DNA from 2 places in the Otoolea muris genome. Region 1 is predicted to be linked to the other one. Evidence: a T-box and tRNA genes for the amino acid it is inferred to sense, from the RefSeq annotation. Region 1 holds a T-box; the other holds one or more tRNA genes.
What was found. The T-box of region 1 lies ahead of pheS (phenylalanine--tRNA ligase subunit alpha). A T-box ahead of a tRNA ligase gene usually reads a tRNA of that ligase, here a tRNA-Phe.
Positions count from the first base shown of each region.

Region 2: it has a tRNA-Phe gene. The T-box ahead of pheS (phenylalanine--tRNA ligase subunit alpha) is inferred to sense a tRNA for this amino acid. The anticodon was not compared.

Region 1 covers NZ_CALPCY010000033.1:1,556-8,684, forward strand. The annotation lists gene aspS (aspartate--tRNA(Asn) ligase) at 1-955, shown strand, start outside; gene NFS31_RS27885 (DUF6783 domain-containing protein) at 963-1,184, shown strand; gene gatC (Asp-tRNA(Asn)/Glu-tRNA(Gln) amidotransferase subunit GatC) at 1,168-1,461, shown strand; gene gatA (Asp-tRNA(Asn)/Glu-tRNA(Gln) amidotransferase subunit GatA) at 1,477-2,958, shown strand; gene gatB (Asp-tRNA(Asn)/Glu-tRNA(Gln) amidotransferase subunit GatB) at 2,960-4,396, shown strand; gene NFS31_RS28365 (DUF6783 domain-containing protein) at 4,493-4,579, opposite strand; T-box leader at 4,676-4,915, shown strand; gene pheS (phenylalanine--tRNA ligase subunit alpha) at 5,091-6,110, shown strand; gene pheT (phenylalanine--tRNA ligase subunit beta) at 6,219-7,129, shown strand, end outside.
Region 2 covers NZ_CALPCY010000004.1:160,566-167,694, reverse strand. The annotation lists gene NFS31_RS04800 (hypothetical protein) at 1-274, shown strand, start outside; gene NFS31_RS04795 (IS30 family transposase) at 552-1,613, shown strand; tRNA gene NFS31_RS04790 (tRNA-Phe) at 1,944-2,016, shown strand; tRNA gene NFS31_RS04785 (tRNA-Gly) at 2,038-2,108, shown strand; gene NFS31_RS04780 (hypothetical protein) at 2,474-2,764, opposite strand; gene NFS31_RS28205 (helix-turn-helix domain-containing protein) at 3,215-3,370, opposite strand; gene NFS31_RS04775 (LysR family transcriptional regulator) at 3,823-4,752, shown strand; gene glsA (glutaminase A) at 4,793-5,713, shown strand; gene NFS31_RS04765 (alanine/glycine:cation symporter family protein) at 5,734-7,129, shown strand, end outside.

The DNA.
Region 1 (7,129 bases):
GCTGGATATGCGGCCCCTGACGCTCAGGAATCTGCGCGAGCGGGCGAGGTTTAAGGTACAGGAGGGCATTGCGCGGGCATTCCGCGAGTATCTCCAGGGCGAGGGCTTTACGGAGATACACACGCCCAAGATCGGGGCCAGGGGGGCGGAAGGCGGCGCGAACGTCTTTAAGCTTGAATACTTCCACCGGCCGGCTGTGCTGGCGCAGAGCCCGCAGTTTTATAAGCAGATGATGGTCGGCGTCTTTGACCGCGTGATGGAAATTGGCCCGGTGTTCCGGGCGGAGAAGCACAACACAAAGCGCCATTTAAACGAATATACCGGTCTGGATTTTGAGATGGGCTATATTGAGGACTTCAGGGATATTATGGCCATGGAGACGGGCTTTTTGCAGCATATGACCGCGCTTTTAAAGGCGGAATACGGCGCGGAGCTGTCCCTCCTGCATGTTGAACTTCCGGACACGGCCCGGATTCCGGCGGTTCCGTTTTCCGAGGCCAAAAGGCTGGTTTCCGAGGCGTACCACACGCAGATACGCAATCCGTATGACTTAGAGCCGGAGGAGGAACATCTGATCGGGCGCTATTTTAAGGAAAAATACAATGCGGATTTCGTGTTTGTGACGCATTATCCGTCCAAAAAACGGCCGTTCTACGCCATGGATGACCCGGCGGATCCGACGTATACTTTGAGTTTTGATCTGCTGTTCCGTGGCTTGGAGGTGACGACAGGCGGCCAGCGGATCCATGCGTATACAGAGCTGATGGATAAGATCAGACGGCGCGGCATGGACACAGAGGGCATGGAGGACTATCTGAGCGCGTTCCGGCACGGCATGCCGCCCCACGGCGGCCTGGGGATCGGGCTGGAGCGCATGGCCATGCAGCTTTTGGGAGAGGAAAATGTGAGGGAAGCCTCGCTGTTCCCAAGGGATTTAAGCCGTCTGGTTCCCTAGAGCGTGTTTGAAAATTCATTCCTGGCATCTGCACGCCCCACTTCGCGGTATATTTGTGCCAAATTCACTTAACGTAGCCCACTACGCCGCGTTCATTTGGCACAAATCTCCCACAAAGTGGCACGCACAGCTGCCAGAAAGCAATTTTCAAACACGCTCTCTAGACAACATTGCATTACGCGGCGTATTTGCGCCCGGGAAAGGAGCAAAAAATGGCGGTAACGATTGATGATGAGATGATTGAATATGTGGGAATCCTCGCAAAGCTTTCCCTCTCAGAAGAGGAGCGGGAAGCGGCGAAGAAGGATATGGGGCGGATGCTTACGTATATCGACATGCTAAATGAGCTGGACACAGAGGGGGTCGCGCCCATGTCGCATGTATTTTCCATCCAAAATGTGTTCCGTGAGGATGAGGTGACAAACAGCGACGCGTCGGAGCAGATGCTGGCGAATGCGCCGCAGAAGAAGGACTGCCAGTATAAAGTTCCGCGCACCGTAGAATAGCGGGAAGGAGGTTGGATGAATATGCAGGATATTGCACAGATGACAGCGCTGGAGCTGGGAAAGAAGATACAGGAAAGAGAGGTGTCCGCCGAGGAGGCGGTGAGGGCGTGCCTTACACAGATACAGAGGGAGGAAACGCAGATCCACGCCTTTGTGAGCATTGAGGAGGAAAAGGCCCTCGCCCGGGCAAGACAGGTCCAAAAGCAGATCGACAGCGGCGCGCTCGCCGGCCCTCTGGCGGGCGTGCCGGCGGCAGTGAAGGATAATATCTGCACCGAGGGCATGAGGACGACGTGCAGCTCGCGGATCCTGTCGGATTTTGTGCCGGCGTACTCCGCGGAGGCGGTCGCGCGCCTTGAGGCTGCCGGGGCCGTGATTCTCGGAAAGACAAATATGGATGAGTTTGCTATGGGCAGCACGACGGAGACCTCGTATTTCGGGCCCACGAAGAATCCCTGGAAACGGACGCATGTCCCGGGCGGATCCTCGGGCGGCTCGTGCGCGGCCGTGGCTGCCGGGGAGGCGTTTTATGCGCTTGGCTCCGATACGGGCGGCTCCATCCGCCAGCCGAGCTCCTTCTGCGGCGTGACGGGCATCAAGCCTACGTACGGGACCATTTCCCGCTACGGGCTGATCGCGTACGGCTCCTCCCTGGACCAGATCGGGCCTATTGCGCGGGATACGGCGGACTGCGCGGCCCTGCTGGAAATCCTGGCTTCTTATGACAAAAAAGACAGCACCTCCATCTGCAGGGAGGATTACCATTTCACAGAAGCCTTAACCGGGGAGGCAAAGGGCCTGCGGATCGGGATCCCGTCCGACTATCTGGGGCAGGGCCTGGACGAGGGTGTGAAAAAAGCCGTGCTGGCCGGCGCGGAGGGATTAAAGGAGCAGGGGGCCAGCGTGGAATACTTTGATCTGGGCATGGTTCCGTACGCGATCCCGGCCTACTATGTGATCGCCTCCGCGGAGGCCAGCTCCAACCTCTCGCGCTTTGACGGGATTAAATACGGTTACCGGGCCGGGGAGTATGAGGATCTGCACGAAATGTATAAAAAGACGCGTTCCGAGGGCTTTGGACCGGAGGTGAAGCGCCGCATCATGCTCGGCGCCTTTGTCCTGAGCTCCGGCTACTACGACGCCTACTATTTAAAAGCCCTGCGCGCCAAGGCGCTGATTAAAAAAGCCTTTGACAGGGCCTTTGAGCGGTTTGATATCATACTGGGCCCGGCCGCGCCATCCACGGCCCCGGCGCTGGGGGAGAGCCTGCAGGATCCCATGAAAATGTACCTGGGCGATATTTATACCGTATCCGCCAACCTGGCGGGCCTGCCGGGCCTGTGCCTTCCGTGCGCGACGGACGAAGCGGGCCTTCCGGTGGGCATGCAGCTCATGGCAGACTGCTTCCAGGAGAAAAAGCTGTTCCGGGCCGCCTCTGCCTATGAAAAGATCCGGGGCAGATGGCGCCTGCCGATCAGGGATAAGGAGGGAATGTGACATGAGAAAGGAATATGAAACCATCATCGGCCTGGAGGTTCACGTAGAGCTGGCCACCCGCACAAAAATATTTTGCGGTTGTTCCACAGTTTTTGGCGGCGCGCCCAATACGCATACCTGTCCGGTTTGTACCGGCATGCCGGGTTCCCTCCCTGTACTCAACAGACAGGTGGTAGAGCTGGCGCTGCGCGTGGGCCTGGCCGCCAACTGCCAGATCAACCAGTTCTGTAAATTTGACCGCAAAAACTATTTTTACCCGGACAATCCGCAGAACTATCAGATCTCGCAGCTCTATCTGCCCATCTGCCGCGACGGCTTCATTGCCATCGGCACAGCGGGCGGGGAGAAACGGATCCGTATCCATGAGATCCACATGGAGGAGGACGCGGGAAAGCTGATTCATGATGAATGGGAGGACTGTTCCCTGGTCGATTACAACCGCAGCGGCGTTCCCCTGATTGAGATCGTATCCGAACCGGATATGCGAAACGCCGACGAGGTCATTTCCTATTTAGAGCGGCTGCGCCTGCTGATCCAGTATCTGGGCGCATCGGACTGCAAGCTTCAGGAGGGATCCATGCGCGCGGATGTCAACTTATCCGTGCGGGAAAAAGGCAGCGATGTCCTCGGCACGCGGACAGAGATGAAAAATTTGAACTCCTTTAAGGCCATTACCCGCGCTATAGAGGGCGAGACAAAACGCCAGATCGAGCGTCTGGAAGAGGGAAAGCCGGTTATCCAGGAGACAAGGCGATGGGATGACAACAAGGAATACTCGTATGCGATGCGCTCCAAGGAGGACGCAAAGGATTACCGCTATTTCCCGGATCCCGATCTGCCGCCGATTTACATTGACGACGCATGGCTGGAGGCTGTGAGGGGCCGAATTCCGGAGCTTGCGCCGGACAAAATGAGGCGTTATCAGGAGGAATACGGATTGTCCGAGTACGACAGCCGCCTTCTCACCGGCTCCAGGCAGACGGCGGAGCTGTTTGAAAAGACAACGGCTCTCTGTAAAAACGCGAAAAAGGCCGCCAACTGGCTGATCGGGGATGTCAGCCGCCTGATGAAGGAGCGCGGGATCGGGCCGGAAGACCTTGTGCTCTCGCCGGGACATCTGGCAAAGCTCATCACGCTGACCGGGGCGGGAAGGATAAACCTAAACACCGCCAGGGAGGTACTGGAGGCTGTTTTCGACGGGGACCGGGATCCGGAAGCGTATGTAAAGGAGCACGGACTTCTGATGGTCAATGACGACGAGGCGCTTGAAAAGGCGGTGGAGGCGGCCCTTAAGGCGAACCCGAAGACCGTGGAGGAGTACCGGGCCGGGAAGACCAAGGTCATGGGATTTCTGGTCGGGCAGGTTATGAAGGGGATGAAGGGGAAGGCGAATCCGGCTAAGGTCAATGAGATTTTGGCGGAGCGGCTGAAGGGGTGATATGTGTTTGGGGGAAGGTGTGTGGGAGGGCCGCCAGAGCCAGATATCGTATCCATAGGGAACCCCCGCTCCCGCTCAGAGAAAAGCGCAGCGGTACTAAGCTCGAAAAAAACCGCTAGAGCGTGTTTGAAAATTCATTCCTGGCATCTGCACGCCCCACTTCGCGGTATATTCGTGCCAGATTCACTTAACATTGTCCGCGGGAATCAAAAACAGCAGCAGGGTATTGACAAACCATGGATTTGTGATTAAAATAAGTTTTAAGTTTCAACAAACTGTCAAAAAGCTGTGAAGGCGTCAGTAAGGCTTTACGTTTCTTACAGAGAGAGGGGATCACCGGCTGAAAGTCTCTTCAAGTTCAGGTAAAGCGCGAATTTCCCGCCGGAGCTGCATGGCTGAACACGGATCTGCGTATCCAGTAGGCTGTGACGGATCGTACACGTTACGTATAAGAAGAGTGCCTGTCCTTACGGGGCAGGAATCAGGGTGGTACCACGAGACAGACGTCCCGTCCCTTGCGAAGCAGGGGGACGGGATTTTTTTATGCGCAGGGGTGCGTAAGGAACTTAGCAGCTTTGCTGCAGGCGCCCCGCGCGCGGGCAGGGGAAGATGGCTCTTCCCTGCCCGATTGCACAGGCCCGTGCAGAGGAAAGATGCCGCCCCCAAACCATATTTTGCCGAATAAGGAGAAACCATGAAAGAGCAGTTGGAAAGAATCAGAGAAGAAGCGTTAAAGCAGATTGAGGCTTCCGACGCGCTGGAGAAGCTCAATGAGATCCGCGTCGCGTATCTTGGAAAAAAGGGCGAGCTGACCAGCGTGTTAAAGAGCATGAAAAACGTAGCCCCCGAGGATCGGCCCAGGGTTGGCCAGATGGTAAACGACGCGCGAGCGGCGATTGAAGCGCGCTTAGAGGAGACAAGGCTTGCCCTTGCCAGACGGGCAAGGCAGGAGCAGTTAAAGCGGGAGGTGATTGACGTCACGCTTCCGGCAAAGAAAAGCCGCGTGGGGCACAGCCATCCGAATACGATTGCCTTAAAAGAGGTGGAGCGCATCTTTGTGGGCATGGGCTATGAGGTGGTGGAAGGGCCTGAGATCGAGTATGATCTCTATAATTTTGAAAAATTAAACATTCCGGCCAACCATCCGGCCAAGGACGAGCAGGATACATTTTACATTAATAAAGACATTGTGCTGCGCACCCAGACCTCCCCGGTGCAGGCGCGCGTCATGGAGCAGGGGAAGCTCCCGATCCGCATGATCGCCCCGGGGCGCGTGTTCCGCTCCGACGAGGTGGACGCCACGCATTCCCCGTCTTTCCACCAGGTAGAGGGACTGGTGATTGACAAATGCATCACATTTTCCGATTTAAAGGGAACCCTCGCGGAGTTTGCAAGGGAGATGTTCGGGGAGGATACGCGGGTAAAATTCCGTCCGCATCATTTCCCCTTCACAGAGCCCAGCGCGGAGATGGATGTGAGCTGCTTTAAATGCGGCGGAAAGGGCTGCCGCTTCTGCAAAGGCTCCGGCTGGATCGAGATACTGGGCTGCGGCATGGTGCATCCCCATGTCCTGGAAATGTGCGGCATTGATCCGGAAAGCTACTCCGGCTTTGCCTTCGGCGTCGGCCTTGAGCGCATCGCCCTGCTGAAATATGAGATCGACGATATGAGGCTGCTGTACGAGAATGATATACGGTTTTTAACGCAGTTTTAGAGCTGCTGCAAAAGAAATGGAATGATACGGCAACACAGCGCCCGGAGCCGTTTACAGGCCCGGACGGCTGGAGAACCGTGCAAAAAGGCGAAAAGGAGCTATTTTATTATGAATACAGCATTATCATGGATCAAAGCATATGTCCCTGATTTGGATGTCACGCCCGAGGAATATACGGATGCGATGACGCTGACCGGGACAAAGGTAGAGGGCTGCGAGCGCCTGGACAAAAATCTGGAACGCATCGTGGCCGGCCGGATCGAGCGCATCGAGCGCCATCCCGACGCGGATAAGCTGATCGTCTGCCAGGTGGACATCGGAAATGAGACGGTTCAGATCGTGACCGGCGCGCCCAATGTGAAGGAAGGGGACATGGTCCCGGTGGTCTTAGACGGAGGCCGGGTCGCCGGAGGGCATGACGGAGGCCCGCTCCCGGAAGAGGGCGTAAAGATTAAGAAAGGGAAGCTCAGAGGCGTGGAATCGTGCGGCATGATGTGTTCCATTGAGGAGCTGGGAAGCAGCCGCGAGATGTATCCCGACGCCCCGGAATCGGGCATCTACATCCTGCCGGAAACGGCCCGCCCCGGGGAGGATGCCATAGCGCTTCTGGGCCTTCACGACACGGTGTTTGAGTATGAGATCACATCCAACCGCGTGGACTGCTACAGCGTGATCGGCATCGCCAGGGAGGCGGCCGCCACCTTTGGCAAGGCGTTTCACCCGCCGGTTGTCACAAAGACCGGCAACAGCGAGGATATCCACAGCTATTTGAAGGTAAGCGTCGAGGATCCGGCGCTGTGCCCGCGCTACTGCGCGAGAATGGTCAAGAACATCCGGCTTGCCCCGTCCCCGTCGTGGATGCAGCGCCGCCTGGCAGCCAGCGGGATCCGTCCCATCAACAATATCGTTGACATCACAAACTATGTGATGGAGGAATACGGCCAGCCTATGCATGCATTTGACTATGACACCTTAAGCGGCCATGAGATTATCGTTAAACGCGCAAAAGACGGCGACGC
Region 2 (7,129 bases), on a different contig from region 1:
CATACGCACGAAAGTAGTAGGCGTGACATACCAGAACGACGACGGTGAAAGCAGGCAGGATATATTAAGCCGTATGACTGGCGACGAGGAAATAGAGGTAGAGAAAACCACATATAACGGAGAGCCTGCCGCATATGTAAAATGGGGAAATAAAATATTGGGGTATTTATCGGCAGAACTGGCAAAGGATTTGGCGGCAAAGTATCCTAATGCCCGCTATACCGCAGAAATACTGGAAATTTCTGGGGGGGGGGGTACAGACGTTTGGGTGTAATATAGAGCTTGACGTTATTGTAGAAGAACAGCAACGTAGTCAGCGTACAGCGGGCGAAACGATAGTATATATAGACCGCAGCAGTAAAAAGTACCATAGTAAGCCTAATTGTTCTGGAATGAAAAACCCAAAGGGCATACCGCTAAGCCAAGCAAAGAAAAAATACACAGCTTGTAAGAAATGCTGTAAATGAGCTATGAAATAAGAGCCGCAGACTTGTAAAAGAGTTTGCGGCTTTTCGTCGTATATAGACCACAACGAAAGAGAGGCAGAAACAATGGCAAATAAAAAGGGCAGCCACCAGCTGACAAGGGCAGATAGGATAAAGATAGAGGCGCTGCTAAAAGAGGGATTAAGCAAGGCAAAAATAGCAGCGCATCTGGGAGTACACCGCAGCACTATATATAATGAGCTGAAAAGGGGAGAGTACGAACACCGTAATAGTGACTGGACGACAGAAATAAGATACAGCCCAGACATAGCACAGGAAAAGGCAGAGGAAAATTTAAAGGTAAGAGGCACACAGCTTAAAATAGGCAACGATATTGCATATGCAAATTACATAGAGGACAAGATAGTAAACGAGGATTACAGCCCAGCAGCAGTGCTGGGAGAGCTTAAGGCGCAGGGTAGAGAGGGAGAATTTAATACTACCGTCTGCGTGGCTACTCTTTACAGCTACATAGATAAGGGCGTTTTCCTTAAGCTGACAAATAAGGATTTACCAGTAAAGAAGAATAAAAAGCGGGGCTATAAGAAAGTACGCAAGCAGCAGGCACGGGCAGCAGCAGGCGACAGCATAGAAAAACGCCCAGAAGAGATAGACAAGCGGGAAGAGTTCGGACACTGGGAAATGGATAGTGTAATAGGCAAGCGGGGAGTATCTAAAAACGTGCTGCTGGTACTGACGGAAAGAAAGACACGGGACGAGATTATATTTAAGCTGCCAGACCATACGGACGAGGCGGTAGTAGCGGCGCTGGATAGATTAGAGCGCAAATATGGTGCGGATATGTTTAAGCAGATATTTAAGACAATTACGGTAGACAACGGCAGCGAGTTTGCAGACGTGAACGGCTTAGAGCGTTCTATACTGGAAGAGGGAGAAAAGAGGACACATTTGTATTACTGCCACCCATATAGCAGCTGGGAGCGTGGCACGAATGAGGTAACAAATAAAATGGTGCGCCGCAAAGTGCCAAAGGGTACAAACTTTGACGATAAGACCGACGAGGAAATAGAGAAAATAGAGGGCTGGATAAACGGCTACCCACGCAGGATACATGGCTACCGTTCTGCTGGGGAGCTTTTCACAGAAGAGCTGGAAAAGCTGGCTTAATATCAGATATAGCGACTTTGAGAGGCTGGCAGCAGTGGCAGCCTTAAAGCTGCGCCCATTCCAGCAAAAGGGAGTTTACAAGGCGGGCGCACTCTGGTATAGTAAGGGTAGCACATCTGCTGTATTTCATTCTGTATAGTTAAATTCTACAAAATACCCACTACCCAATTAGTAAATATGCCGAAAGTGAAAAATTGTTCAAAAAAAGGTTGAAATTTTTAAAAATCTATAAAATTTCAAAAAACACTTGACATTTTCTTTAAGATAAAGTAAAATGATTAACGTCGCTGGAACAGTGCAGCGGGTAGGAATCAAAGGATTTCTCAGGATGCCCAGATAGCTCAGTTGGTAGAGCAGAGGACTGAAAATCCTCGTGTCACTGGTTCGATTCCGGTTCTGGGCATTAGAATTTTATATTTATTATGCGGGTGTAGTTCAATGGTAGAACACTAGCCTTCCAAGCTAGATACGTGGGTTCGATTCCCATCACCCGCTTTTTCGACGCAACCTTGTAAGTACAGGATTTTCCTTGTAGTTACAAGGTTTTTTGGTGTCTGTTATGGGAAAATATAAACATATCTTATCCTCAAATACAAAGCTTTTTTGGGGTATGTATCACACGAAATCACATGGTTTTTATTCCCCTAAAATGCGCATTGATTTTTTAATCCTGTTATTTCAGGTCCGGAAATCTTAATTTGACAAATCATCCAAGCGGGCACACAATATACGTAACAGGAGAACCGTTGGCCAGATCAAGCCTGGCCTCCTTTCTTTCGTCCGGCGGCTGACATAACACCCCAACGGTTCCCCGGTTAAGCATAATATATTGTCATGGTGCGGTCATTTAAAATTTTGTTCTATGCAATTTCTTCAATCCGTTGTTTAATCCGTCGAACCTCATTTTCCAGACGGTTCACCCGGAGCAGAAGCATTTCTTTTTCAGCCTCCACTTTTAGGGCGTCATCAAGTTTTCGGGAGAGGTCAAGGTGGCCTTCGGCGATAATATGGATTTCCTTGTTGGTTTCATTTTCCAAGGTCATTTGAACTTCTGTTACTTTTGTCTCCATCTTATCGAGTCTTTCGTGTATAGGCTTGTTTGTCTCCTTTACGATTTCAGCTATCATTTCCAGATCTTTTTTCTCTAACATCTTTTTATCCTCCTTCAGTTTTGGTTTTATAAGGCCCCTCAGGCTTCCCATCATTTTTCTCTTTCAAAGAATGATTAGATTTTCTCAATAACAGCAAGCGCTGGTTCAAACATAATTCTATAGGTTGTGGATAATTTCTTCAGCAGGAACGCAGGTTTTCTATAAAACAACAAAAATCTTGTTAAAAATAAATCCGGCTCAAAGGCGCTTAAACTATCGCTCTGTTACAGTTTAACTGCCGGGGATTTCCCGGGGCTCTTCAGGTTTTTTTGTTGCTTTTTTTACCCGTTCGGTTTCCCTCTCTATTATGAGATCGACGGTTTCTCTGCCGTATTGGTCCAGGTTACGATATTTTTTTATATGTTCATATTCTGAAGGTTTTAATTTATATGAATAAAGAGTTTCCTTATCTTCTTGAAGGCCATAAATAAAATCAGCGGAAACGTTAAATTATCTGCAAATCATTTTTATAAAATCAGAATTCGGTTCCCTGACTCCGACTTCATAATTATTATATGTTGTATATTGAATCCCTATAAATTCGGCAAACCTTTTTTTGTTCAAACCGGTTTGCTCCCGTATTTCGCGTAGTTTATCGTTTATCATCATGTCTCTCCTTTGTATGTTTATGATATTACACATTTTGTAGGATGTCAATCTGATAGCATACAAAACAGGAATTTAGCTGTATATGAAAATGTGGAACTTTAAGAGAAGGTTCCACATTTTTTTGCGCAGCCCATGCAAAGGAACACGCCGCCAAAGCAGAGCTTTTGTGAGCGCTTTGAATCAGACAGGAAGGAGGCATTCTTTCCTGCCCGATTTAAAACAGAAATAGTATATCAAACCAATCGCCAACGCCTCTTCTTGTCAAAACCCACAAAAAAAACGCAAAAGGCACACGTTATTATAGCTTTTTGTATATATCCGATAGTTGTAATTGCACTATCAAGTTGATAGTGTTTTTTCGGCAAAGGTGCTACAATAATTTCAGATGTTTTGCTGATGGAAAAGGATATCGTTAAAAAGGTGAGGAAAAATCGAGGGGGGGGGGTATCATGAAAGGCGATGTCAACATCCGGCATCTGGAATATTTTACGAAGGTGGCGAAGCTGGGCTCGATTAATAAAGCGGCCCAGGCGCTGTTTATTTCTCAGCCGTATCTGGGGAAGATTATCCACGATTTGGAGGAAAATCTGGGGGTGCGGCTTTTTAACCGGAGCCGTTCGGGGGTCATTTTGACTTCTGAAGGATTGGAGTTTCTGAGGCGTTCGGAGCGTGTGCTCAAGGAGCTGGACGGCCTTTGGTTCCGCGAGGAGAAAGAGGGGGAGGTGAAAGATCCGCTGGCTGTGTCAATGACGCGCTTTTCGCATATCATGGAAAGCTTCAGCGAGGTAGTGATGCGCCATAAGGACAGGCCGTCCTATTCGCACCGCCTGTATGAGGGAAATTCCGATGAGGCGATAGAAGATGTGGTTTCCGGGCGTGTGAATGTGGGCGTGTTTCATTTTGACAGCCGTAAGAGGAAGGAGATGACGGAGCAGCTTGAGGAAAAGGGGCTGGAGTATCACTTTCTGGCCAATGTGGAGCCGCATATTGTGATTTCCAACAAGCATCCGTTGATTTTGCAGAACCGCCCGGTAAATCTGCACACCCTGGCGGAGTATGGTTTTTTGTGGTATCTGGGCCAATGCGATGATTATATTTATGAGCTGTTGGGGAACTGCAGCCCGGACGTGGAAAAGATGCGGTCAAAGATTATCTACCTGACCAGCCGGGCGACGCTGATGTATATGATCTCAGTGAGCGACTGCTACAGCATCGGCATCCATGATTTCGCATTGCAGGAGGCGTCCTATCAGGCGACATCGATACCGATTCAAAACAGCGGGTTTATGCTGGAATTTGGTTATGTCATGCCTGCCGGGGCTCAGATTACTGATATTACAAAGGAATTTATCTATGATTTGAGACGGAGGCTGTCTTAAATGGCTGTCAGACTGTTTTAAAATGTGGGGAGGTTAAGCAATGGAACTACAGATAGTAGAGCAGGCGGTCGCAGCGGCGAGTGACAAGACCTGCGAGGGAAAGGTTGCAACGTATATCCCGGAGCTGGGAAAGGCGGACGGCAGCCGGGTAGGCGTAAGCGTATTTTCCAGATCCGGAGAGAGGCTCTCGGTGGGAGATACAAAAACGCGTTTCAGTATTCAGAGTATTTCCAAGGTGATCAGCCTGGCTGTGGCTCTGGAGCTGTGCGGGTTTGATATGGTGTTTCAGAATGTGGGCATGGAGCCCTCCGGCGATGCGTTTAATTCCATGGTAAAGCTGGAATATGCGCACAGCGTGCCGTATAACCCGATGATTAATGCAGGGGCCATTGTGATTGCGAGCTATCTGGCGCGGCGGATTTCATTTGAGGAGATGATGCGGACCAGCCGGTCGTTATGCCTGGATCCGGACATTGTTCTGGATGAAAATGTATACCGGTCGGAGATGTCGAACATTTCCAGGAACCGCGCGATTGCATATTTGCTGGAAAGCAAGGGGTACATAGAAAAGGATGTGGAAAAATGCCTGCATTTTTATGTTAAAATGTGTTCTCTGAGCGTGACGGCAGAGAGCCTGGCCGGCCTGGGGCTGGTTCTGGCCAATGACGGGATCCATCCGGCGACAGGGGAACGGCTTTTACAGGAGCAGACCGTCCGGGTGGTAAAAACGATTATGCTGACCTGCGGGATGTACGACGGTTCAGGGCAATTTGCAGTGCGTGTCGGTATCCCGTCTAAGAGCGGCGTCGGCGGAGGCATCCTGTCCGTGATTGACAGGGAAATGGGAATCGGAATCTACGGCCCTGCCCTTGACGATAAGGGGAACAGCGTGGCAGGACGGTATATTCTGGAATATTTGTCTGAAAAATGGCATCTGCATTTATTTGACAACAGAAAATAAAAATAAGGGGAATGTTTAGTATGATGGATTTATATGGAAAACTGATAGGACAGCTCAGCAATTATCTGTACGGCTATATCCTGATTGTTCTGCTGCTCGGCGGAGGTATTTATTTTACGATCCGGACAAAGGGCGTGCAGTTAAAGTATCTGGCGGAATCGCTCCGTATTGTGCTGGAGCCGGCGGAGGACGGAAAGGACTCGATTTCCTCGTTCCAGGCCCTGATGGTCTCCACCGCGTCGCGCGTCGGCACCGGAAATATCGCGGGTATTTCAACGGCGATCTGTATCGGCGGATCAGGCGCGGTATTCTGGATGTGGATGACTGCGCTCTTAGGCTGCGCGACGGCCTTCCTCGAAGGCACGCTGGCCCAGATTTACAAGCGCCGCGCCGAAGACGGAAGCTGTTACGGCGGCCCGTCCTACTACATTGAAAGCGTGCTTCACAACAGAAAGCTGGGCGTTGTATACGCTGTGTTCATGATTCTCACCTATATGATTGGCTTTAACCTCGTGGCATCGTTCAATATCGTCGATTCCTTTAAGGTATACAGCTTCTTTACCCCGGGTATCACTCCGTGGATCATCGGCGGCATCATTGCGCTGATATTCGGCATCTGCATCAGCGGAGGCGGAAAGCAGATTGCAAAGGTGACCGGTTTCCTGGTTCCGGTGATGGGCGTTCTCTACATCGCGGCTGCCCTGCTGATCATTGTGATGCATTTAAACCGCATTCCGGCCGTGTTTGGAAGCATCTTTGCAGGCGCATTTGATTTTAAAGCCATCTTTGGCGGTTTTTCGGGTTCTGTTATCATGCTGGGTATTAAGAGGGGCCTGTTCTCCAACGAGGCAGGTGTCGGAGCGTCCGCGACAGCCGCCGGCTCTGCCAGCGTGTCCCACCCGGTAAAGCAGGGGCTTGTACAGGTTCTGTCCGTGTTTATTGATACGATCGTAATCTGTTCCGCAACCGCGTTTCTGCTCCTTTGCTCCGGAGTAGAGCCGGAGGCGGAGATGGCTGGCATGGCCTATGTACAGACAGCGATGTCAAATGTATTCGGCAGCTTTGGAGTGGTGTTCATCACGGTTGCCCTGAATCTGTTTGCGTTTACAACGCTGATCGGAAACTACTTTTTCACGGAAACCGGTATCGCATACTTATGCGGAAAAACGCCGTCCAAGACGATCCGGTGGACACAGAGAGCCATCGCTGTTATTGTCGTGGTGATCGGCGCTGTGGCGAGCCTTGGTATTGTATGGGATACGGCGGATGTTCTGATGGGAATCATGGCGGTGATCAATGTGCCGGTTATCATGATGCTGTCAGGCCGGGCCCTCAATTGCCTGGAGGATTACAGGAAGCAGAAGAAGGAAGGGAAGAATCCGGTGTTCAGGGCTGCGGAGATCGGCCTGAAGGAGG